One region of the Agrobacterium sp. fls2-241-TYG-188a genome, then DNA from elsewhere that is predicted to be linked to it. Evidence: predicted binding sites of a transcription regulator. Region 1 holds the regulator's gene; each other region holds the start of a gene.
What was found. The regulator PhoB, encoded in region 1, activates phosphate uptake and scavenging genes when phosphate is short. The targets are predictions, from matches to a motif close to TGTCATNNANCTGTCAT.
Positions count from the first base shown of each region.

Region 2: the regulator PhoB is predicted to act here: its motif matches at 1,587-1,603, upstream of QRN85_RS21895 (DUF1868 domain-containing protein).
Region 3: the regulator PhoB is predicted to act here: its motif matches at 1,708-1,724, upstream of QRN85_RS16630 (YdcH family protein).

Region 1 is NZ_JARVRD010000002.1:66,412-69,686, reverse strand. It holds gene QRN85_RS07170 (hypothetical protein) at 1-9, opposite strand, end outside; gene QRN85_RS07165 (cold-shock protein) at 236-445, opposite strand; gene phoB (phosphate regulon transcriptional regulator PhoB) at 969-1,652, opposite strand; gene phoU (phosphate signaling complex protein PhoU) at 1,784-2,500, opposite strand; gene pstB (phosphate ABC transporter ATP-binding protein PstB) at 2,588-3,275, opposite strand, start outside.
Region 2 is NZ_JARVRD010000009.1:17,581-20,855, reverse strand. It holds gene QRN85_RS21905 (sensor histidine kinase) at 1-256, opposite strand, end outside; gene rpmF (50S ribosomal protein L32) at 442-627, opposite strand; gene QRN85_RS21895 (DUF1868 domain-containing protein) at 821-1,543, opposite strand; gene polA (DNA polymerase I) at 1,654-3,275, opposite strand, start outside.
Region 3 is NZ_JARVRD010000003.1:553,565-556,839, reverse strand. It holds gene QRN85_RS16645 (5-(carboxyamino)imidazole ribonucleotide synthase) at 1-836, opposite strand, end outside; gene purE (5-(carboxyamino)imidazole ribonucleotide mutase) at 833-1,333, opposite strand; gene QRN85_RS16635 (YdcH family protein) at 1,347-1,550, opposite strand; gene QRN85_RS16630 (YdcH family protein) at 1,785-1,961, shown strand; gene QRN85_RS16625 (sulfite exporter TauE/SafE family protein) at 2,069-2,827, opposite strand; gene QRN85_RS16620 (thiamine phosphate synthase) at 2,934-3,275, shown strand, end outside.

The sequences.
Region 1 (3,275 bases):
TTCGGACATGGATTTTCCTTCCTGTCGCTTCGGCTGAGATCGGGATCGATTTCAAAAAAATGCCGATGCGGAGTGGATTGGGTGGCCGGAGGCGGATTTCGCAAATGAAAAACGCTCTGGCGCATGTGCCGAGCTGCGGCACAAAAAAAGGCCAGGCAACGTGCCTGACCTCGGTTGGTCTCATACTTTCGACAGTGCCAGTACATCCGTGGTCAAAGGAAAGCAGATTCCGTATTTAAGCAGCCTGGAGATTGCAAGCCGACATTTTGCCCGACTTGTTGTCGCGCTCAAGGTCGTAGCTCAGCTTCTGGCCTTCAACGATTTCGCGCATACCTGCACGCTCTACAGCGGAGATGTGTACGAATGCGTCCGTGCCGCCGTTGTCTGGCTGAATGAAGCCGAAGCCCTTGGTGGAGTTAAACCATTTTACTGTGCCTGTGGTCATAATGAACCCTTTCAAAGCATAAGTGATAGATCACAGAACTGACGCCCTGTGTGCGAGTATAGCGATTTTTTTGAAGGAAAGGGTTAGTTCAAAACGCGGTGCTAATCGCGCGGCAACCAAAGCTCAGCAAGCAAAATATCGATGACCAATTGATAGAGGGTTATTCCCTGATAGTCAAACCTTAAATTACAGATAATTGAAATTCGCTTTTATCTTGCAACGTAAAGGCACGGTCAGAAGAATAATTACCCGTATCGCTATTTCAATTTCCGCAATGTCCCTGCCTGTTGTTTTTACTCAGAAAAATCGCTTGGAAAAGGAAATCCCGCCCTACCCTTTTTCGCACCCGAGGGCGAAGTTTGGAGCCGCCGCCAGAACCTGAGAATTTATCCTAGCGATGAACGCAAACGACGGTTCCCTCGGCGGCAGCTGTTCGATCCTGGCATAAAACAGGAAACGCGCGCCGTGTTCCAGCCAGAACATCCTGCGCGCGTTGTGCTTCAAAAGGGTGTCGAAAGGCCCGTCAGGCTTCCATGGAATAGCCCGCGCCGCGCACGGTGCGAATGACATCCTGCATATTGGAGAAGTTGAGCGCCTTTCTCAGACGGCCGACATGAACGTCCACGGTGCGTTCATCCACATAGATATCGTGACCCCATACGCCATCCAGAAGCTGCGAGCGCGAGAAGACGCGACCGGGGGAGACCATGAGGAACTCCAGCAGGCGAAACTCGGTTGGCCCCAGACGCACTTCGCGGGTCTTGCGGTGCACGCGGTGGGTTTCGCGGTCGAGTTCGATATCGCCGCATTTCAGGACGGAGGACAGAACTTCCGGGCGGGCACGGCGCAGCATGGCCTTGACGCGTGCCATCAGCTCTGGGGTCGAAAACGGCTTGACCACATAGTCGTCAGCGCCGGTCGCCAATCCCCGCACGCGCTCGCTCTCCTCGCCACGCGCCGTCAGCATGATGATCGGCAGGCGTTCGGTTTCCGGGCGCATTCTTAAGCGACGGCAAAGCTCGATGCCGGAAACGCCCGGCAACATCCAGTCCAGGATCAGAAGATCCGGGGTGCGTTCCTGCAAGCGGATTTCCGCCTCGTCGCCACGGGGAATGGTGTCGACGTCATAACCTTCGGATTCCAGATTGTAGCGGAGAAGAACGCTGAGCGCTTCTTCATCTTCGACAACTGCGATTTTCGGCACCATGGATTTGAACTCCGCCAGTCTGACCAGAGCGCAAGGCGTTCTTCGGGGCGCATTGCGGCCGCTCTGGCATGTTGATCGACACATCGGGCCGACCGAAGGTCATGTTCGACCTTCGGCGCCGATGCTGCAACTCACTCGGTTACTGCGCCAAGCGTGTTGGAACTATCGTCCTTCGGACGCTCGCCTTCCGGCTGGCTGCCGGTGGTCATGTAGTAGATGGTTTCGGCAATGTTGGTTGCGTGGTCGCCAACGCGCTCGATGTTCTTGGCGCAGAACAGGAGATGCGTGCAGGTCGTGATGTTGCGCGGATCTTCCATCATGTAGGTCAAGAGCTCGCGGAACAGCGAGGTGTACATGGCATCGATCTCTTCATCGCGCTCGCGGATGGCCTGGGCCTTTTCCGCCGAACGGGTGGAGTAGACGTCAAGCACTTCCTTGAGCTGCACCAGCGCCAGTTCCGACAGGTGCTCCAGACCGCGGGCCAGCTTGCGCGGAACGCCGGTACCGGCAACCGCGATGACGCGCTTGGCGGTGTTCTTGCCAAGGTCGCCCACGCGCTCCAGATCGGCAGCGATACGCAGCGAGCCGATGATTTCACGAAGGTCGGCAGCCATGGGCTGACGCTTGGCGATGGTGACGATGGCCTTGTCGCCAATCTCACGCTCGGCATGATCGAGGATCGTGTCGTCGGATATGACCTTCTGGGCAAGTGCTGCGTCGGAATTGACGAGCGCGCGCACCGCATCGGCGCACATCTGTTCCGCCAGACCGCCCATTTCGGCGATGCGGCGGGTGAGGAACTTCAGCTCCTCGTCATAGGCGGACATGATATGGGAATGTGTCGGCATGTACGAAATCTCCAGTTTCGATGCGCTGGCCCGCAAGCCCGGACGGGCTCAAGCGGTGCCACGCGAATGGTTTCAACCTGCGGCAGATCAGCCGAAGCGGCCCATGATGTAGTCCTGCGTGCGCTGGTCATCCGGGTTGGTGAACATCTTGTCGGTGTCGTTTTCTTCGACCAGATGGCCCAGATGGAACATGGCGGTGCGCTGCGAGACGCGGGCTGCCTGCTGCATGGAGTGGGTGACGATGACGATGGTGTAGTTTGCGCGCAGCTCGTGGATGAGTTCTTCCACCTTTGCCGTCGCAATCGGGTCCAGCGCCGAGCATGGCTCGTCCATCAGGATGACTTCAGGAGACACAGCAATCGCGCGCGCAATGCACAGACGCTGCTGCTGGCCGCCGGACAGGCCGGTGCCTGATTCATGCAGGCGATCCTTGGCTTCGTTCCACAGACCGGCCTTCTGCAGGCTGGACTCGACGATCTGGTCCATATCCGCCTTGTTGCGGGCAAGACCATGGATGCGCGGGCCATAGGCGATGTTTTCATAGATCGTCTTGGGGAATGGGTTCGGCTTCTGGAACACCATGCCGACGCGGGCGCGCAGTTCCACCACGTCGATGGACTGATCGTAGATATCGTCTTCATCGAGCGTGATCTTGCCCGTGACACGGCAGCCGTCGATCGTATCGTTCATACGGTTGAGCGTGCGCAAAAAGGTGGATTTTCCGCACCCGGACGGGCCGATCAACGCGGTGACCGTGTTCTCGCGGACATTCAGG
Region 2 (3,275 bases), on a different contig from region 1:
CGCGAAGACGCAAGTTCTGATCATCCGGGTGCGCCACCAGCTCCTCGATATCATCATGATCGGCCATCAGCGCGGGCAAGGGTTCGTATCGGGAAAGATGTCCGCCGAGCGCCGAGACCGCCAACCGCAGCGTCGTGCCGCCTTGTGCCGCCACTTCATCTAAATAGCTTTCTGCAACCAGATCGCTTCCGCGGGTCAAGGCAATGCCACCAAGGCTGAGGCATACAAGCACAATGCCGATCCAGCGATATTTCACCGGTCTATCCCCTCCACATGCCAGACTTATCGAGCCTGCTCCCACGGAGAAGTCTAGAGCCATTCAGGCGCAAATGGAAACATCGGACCGCGCATATTTTTGTCGGCGCGAGAGGTCAGCACGGGCCAAAACAAAAAAGCCGACCCAAAGGCCGGCTTTCTCGAAAACTGTAGAATGCGCAGAGATTATGCGCTTTCCTTCGGCGTCAGAACCTGACGGCCACGGTACATGCCTGTCTTCAGGTCGATGTGGTGTGGGCGGCGAAGTTCGCCGGAGTTCTTGTCTTCAACGTAGGTTGCAGACTTCAGGCCATCGGCCGAACGACGCATGCCGCGCTTGGACGGGCTTGTTTTTCTCTTAGGTACTGCCATTTGTGTAACTCCAATTCAGCGGGGAAACACGGTAATCAGCCAGAACCAAGGCCTGATGTCTCATGTTTCTTTATTCGGAAATTTGGCGCGCTTATACATGCCTCTCAGGGCTTTGACCAGCCCCGGCACACATTTTTTCAAGAACAGCCGAATCACTGGCGCGATTTGAAGCCAACGCCGCCGGCAATCCGTATCAGACCGGATCGAAAACGATCAATTCCTCAAAATGCTTCATATCGCTGAATTCACAGAATGCTGGGGGACGCAATTCCAGAACGGGCACGGCCCCGCGCAATTCCTCAAGGCTTTCATCGAGCATTCTTTGCAAGCGCGGCAGAAAAGCCGGTTCAAACCAGCGCATCAGATAAGCGAAGGTGATGTGGAATTCGTAGCTGTCGTGGTCCGGGTGCCGATAACCGAACAGATCCGCAAAGGCATCACGCCAGTGCGCCACCGTGCGGTCATCCTCAGCGGTTGCTCCCTTAAGCGTCAGGCCGATGGGCGTCACGCGTATCACCTGCATCGCAAAAGGCGGGAGATCGGGAAATCGCTGCAATTTCTCGAAATAGAAATCCGTCATCCCGGCAATCGGCGTGTCGCCCGGCATATCCTTGGGCCAGTAGGGCCAGTTGCGGCGATATTCGATAATGCCTTGAAAGACTGTCATATGCAGGCTGGAGACGGGGGTGAAGGCCAGATGTGCTCTAGCCTCTGGCAAATCCAGGAGCTTTTGGCGTGTCCTGACAACAGCGCATTGCGTGCGAGAGCCTTCCGCCAGATGGCAGACGACCGTGTTTCCCGGCTCGTGCAGAAACTCGGCATTCAGATTGTAGCGAACACCGAGGTGGCGCGGGGGCTTATCGTTGTTTGCAGCGGAATAAGCGGCGAGATGAGGTGTTACGGTTGGCGCGTGCATGGTGCGAAGGCTCCTGAAACTGGACACCTCCTACGCCCGTCCGGCGACACTTCGATGACATAAAAACCGGATCGGGACAATCAAGCGTTTCCCTGTGAAAGGACGAGGCTCTAGTGAGCCTCGTCCCAGTTGTCCGCGGCCCTTGCGTCGACCTTCAGCGGCACCCTCATGTCCACAGCGGGCATGGCCGCATTCTCCATGATGGAAACGACAAGCGAGAGTGTCTTGTCGATCTCGTCTTCTGCGACTTCGAAGATCAGTTCGTCATGCACCTGCAAGAGCATCCGCGCGGAGAGGTTGCCATCCTCCAATGCGGGTTCGACACGGATCATCGCACGACGGATGATATCGGCGGCGGAGCCCTGGATCGGCGCATTGATGGCGGCGCGCTCGTTGAAGGCACGCACCGAAGGATTGGACGACTTGATCTCCGGATAATTGATGCGGCGACCGAAGATGGTTTCAACATAGCCCTTGTCACGCGCAAAGGCCTTCGTATTTTCCATATAGTCTCGGATGCCCGGGAAGCGCTCGAAATATTTCTTGATGTACTCCCCGGCCTCGGACCTTCCAATACTCAGCTGGTTGGCGAGCCCGAAGGACGAAATCCCGTAGATGATCCCGAAATTGATGGCCTTGGCGCGGCGTCGAACCTCGGACGGCATTCCTTCGACGGGAACGCCGAACATTTCGGACGCCGTCATGGCGTGAATGTCGATACCGTTCTCGAACGCGTTTCTCAGCTGCGGAATATCGGCAACATGGGCAAGGACGCGCAATTCGATCTGGCTATAGTCCGCAGACAGAAGCTTGTTACCCGGAGTCGATATGAAGGCCGTGCGGATCTTTCGCCCTTCTGCTGTCCTGACCGGGATGTTCTGAAGATTGGGCTCGGACGACGACAGGCGTCCTGTCGTTGTCGACGCCAGCGAATAGGAGGTGTGAACCCGTTTCGTATCGGCGTGAACATAGCCCGGAAGCGCATCCGTATAGGTGGATTTCAGCTTGGTCAGCTGGCGCCAGTCCACGATCTTGCGCGGCAGCTCGACGCCCTCGGCAGCCAGGTCTTCCAGCACCTGGGCCGAGGTGGACCATTGCCCGGTCTTGGTCTTGGAGCCACCGGGCAAGCCCATCCTACCGAACAGGATATCGCCCAGCTGCTTTGGCGAGCCGATATTGAATTTCTCGCCAGCAAGCTCATAAATTTCTTCCTCAAAAGCGGCGGCCTTCTGTGCAAGCTCTCCGGAAAGGCGTGAGAGAATCTGGCGATCAACAGTGATGCCGCGCTCTTCCATGCGGGCAAGAACCGGCAGCAGCGGGCGTTCCAGTTTCTCGTAGACGGAAAGCAGGCGGTCCGCGGCAAGCCGCGGCTTCAAGACCATCCAGAGCCGCAAGGTCACATCCGCATCTTCTGCGGCGTAAGCGGTCGCCTTGTCGATATCGACGAAATCGAAGGTCACGCCCGATTTTCCGGAACCGGCGACGTCCTTATAGGCGATGGGCGTGTGCCCGAGCCACCTCTCGGACAGCGCGTCCATTCCGTGCAATCCTTTGCCGGCTTCCAGCACATAGGACATCAGCATGGTGTCATCGAAGCTCTGCATGACGATGCCGAGCCGCTTTACCAGCAGATAATCATACTTCAGGTTCTGCGCGACCTTGAGGACAGTGGGGTCCTCCAGAAGCGCCTTTAACCGGTCAATTGCCTCGCGGGCGGGGATCTGGTCTGGGG
Region 3 (3,275 bases), on a different contig from region 1:
CAGGCGGCTTCCGTCCAGTGGCCGGTATTGTGCACGCGCGGCGCCATCTCGTTGGCCACCAGAGATCCATCCGGCAGCACGAAGAATTCGATGCCGACAACGCCGACATAATCGAGCGCGGCAAGCAGTTTTTCAGCCGATTCGACAGCAACGGCCTTTGCTGTGTCGTCCAGCTGCGCGGGAACGGTCGAGGTGTGCAATATACCGCCCAGATGGACGTTTTCCGCCGGATCGTAGCAGGTGACGGTTCCATCCTGAAAGCGGGCGGCGATGATGGAGACTTCACGCTCGAAGGGTACGAAGCTTTCGAGAATGAGCGGCACGCCACCCAGCGCGTCGAATGCACCGGTCAGGTCTTCGCCACCCTTGAAAACCCGTTGGCCCTTGCCGTCATATCCCATGCGGCGGGTCTTCAGCACGCCCTTGCCACCGAAATCGGCAAGTGCGGCTTCGAGCCCGGCTTGATCGTCCACGGCGCGGAAATCGGCTGTGGGGATGCCGCAATCGTTGAGGAAGCGCTTTTCCGTCAACCGGTCCTGAGATGCGTTGAGTGCCTGTGCCGGTGGGTAGACCGGAACGGACGCGGCCAGTGTCTGCGCGGCGACGACAGGCACGTTCTCGAACTCGTAGGTCACGACGTCACAGATGCCTGCCAGCTCCGCCAGCGCCTTTTCATCGTCATAGGCGGCAACGATCTGGCGATTGCAGACCTGGGCTGCCGGACAATCGGCCTGCGGTTCCAGCACGATGGTGCGAAAGTTGAGGCGGGCAGCCGCCATGGCCAGCATACGGCCAAGCTGGCCGCCGCCGATAATGCCGATCGTTCCAGATTTCATTGTGGCGTATCCAGGGGGTATTCGGCAATGGCCGCCGTCTGGCGGGCGCGGTACTCGTCAAGCCGGTCAGCCAGATCCTCATCGGACAGGGCCAGCACCGCTGCGGCGAGAAGTGCCGCGTTGATCGCGCCTGCGCGTCCAATTGCCAGCGTGCCGACGGGAATGCCGGCTGGCATCTGGACGATGGAGTAGAGGCTGTCCTGTCCGGACATCGTCTTGGATTGAACGGGCACGCCAAAGACCGGGAGCGGCGTCAGCGCCGCCGTCATGCCGGGAAGGTGGGCCGCACCGCCAGCACCGGCGATAATGACCTTGAAACCTTCATCGCGCGCGCCGCTGGCAAAGCTGAACATGCGTTCTGGCGTACGGTGGGCGGAAATGATGCGTGCTTCATATTCCACGTCCAGCGCATCGAGCGTATCGGCGGCGTTTTTCATGGTTTCCCAGTCTGACTGGCTTCCCATGATGATGGCGACAGGCGGCGTCTCTCTACTCAACGGTCTCTCCGTCTCAAGCAATGATATCGGGGATGATCTGGTCTTCGATCTGGGTCATCTTGTCCTTGATGATCAGCTTCTTCTTCTTCATTCGCTGAATTCGCAATGCTTCGCAGTTGGTCTGGATCATCGCGTTGATCGCCGCATCGTAATCTTCGTGCTCCTGCCGCAGTCTTGCGAGCGCGAGCCGAACATCCGCATGGTCCTGATCAGGCATGTCTTTGTCCCCATATGATACAACCGGACCGCCATCCGGCCATTTTGTTGTCGGTCTTCGTGCCTGTACCACCAAATGGCGATAACGGGAAGTTTCCCGTGCGACCATTTTGCCCAACTATTGCCTTGATTCCTCCTTCGACAATTCAAAGTTTCCATGTCACATTACCTTCGTAAACCTGAAACTCCAGCGATGGAGCGCTGGAGGTAGGTTCAACAAGGAAGGACGTGCCGCATGACCATTCAGGCTCATATTGCATCGCTGGAAAAGAAACACGGTGCTCTTGAGGAGGAGCTCGAAACCGTTCTCGCTTCCCCCTCCTCAGATGATCAGCAGATTGTGGATTTGAAACGCAAAAAACTGCGCCTGAAGGACGAGATGCAGAGGCTGCAGGCCTCCACTAGGCATTAAACAACCGGTGTCGCCAGCTTCACGATTGAAGCGGCTTTAAGAATTCGGCCCTGATTGCTGTCGCGATCAGGGCCTTTTGATTCGTGCGGGTAAAGGTTGCAAAAATCTCAGGTCAGGGCGTCCCATAGAAGTTTCAGCGCCGCCAGAAACACCATCGAATACATCAGCGGGTAAAAGATCGCGGGCTTGAGGTATTTGACGACCCGCGCGCCGACCATCGTTGAGACGATGGCGACTGGCAAAAGCGTGAAGGCCGCCATGAGATTGGCCGTATCCAGTGCCTCGAGTGCAAAATAGGAAACGAGCTTGATGGCATTGACGATGGCGAAAAACCGGACGCTGAGGCCGGTATAGCTCTTCGGATCGAGCTTCAGCGGCATCACATAGATCTGGAAGGGCGGGCCGCCCGCATGGGCCACGAAACTGCAATAGCCGGAAAATGTGCCCCAGATCGTCGCCTTGACCCGATTTTGCGGCTTTGCAACCACCTCGATCTTCCGTCCGACGAAACGCTCGTAAAAATACTGGGCGACGAAGATGATCGTGACGACAGCCAGAACCAGACGCATCGTATCGGCGGAAATGATGGCGGATGTCGCCCAGCCCACCGCAACCCCGATCAGCGCACCGGGAAGAAGGATAAGCAGAGTTTCCTGATGGTTATGATGTCGCCATGCCCATAATGCCACAAGATCCATGACGATAAGGATGGGAAGGAAAATGGCTGCGGCCTGCACCGGCGAAACGGCAAGGGCCATCAACGGCACGCCCATCAGCGCCAAAGCGCCGCCGAGCCCGCCCTTGGAAAGGCCGACGAGGATGACTGCGGGAATGGCAACGAGAAAAAAATGGAAATCGGGCAGCATGGATGGACGGTTGATCCTTTCGCCTGTCCGGTCTATCGGAATTAGAACATGAAAACGAGTGCAGATTGCGCGCCGGGCGTCCTGTCTGCGGAAAATGGATAAATCGATGAGTGGACCTGAAGATCGTTGCCGCCTCGTTCTGGTCGTTCCTGCTGGTGTTGATGCAGCCGATCAGGCAAAGGCCCTGGAGGATGCGTTGCGCGGCGGCGATGTCGCCTCCGTGATCGTTCCGCAATATGATCTCGATGACGGCGCCTATCAGAAGCGCGCAGAGGTTCTGGTGCCCATCATCCAGGAAGCAGGCGCTGCTGCGCTTCTGGCAGGAGACAGCCGGGTGGCCGGGCGCGTCAAGGCGGATGGTCTTCATATTGTCGGCGGCGCAGAAGCCCTTGCCGAAGCTGTTGAGAAATTCACGCCGAAGCTGATCGTCGGCGGCGGCACGGCGGAT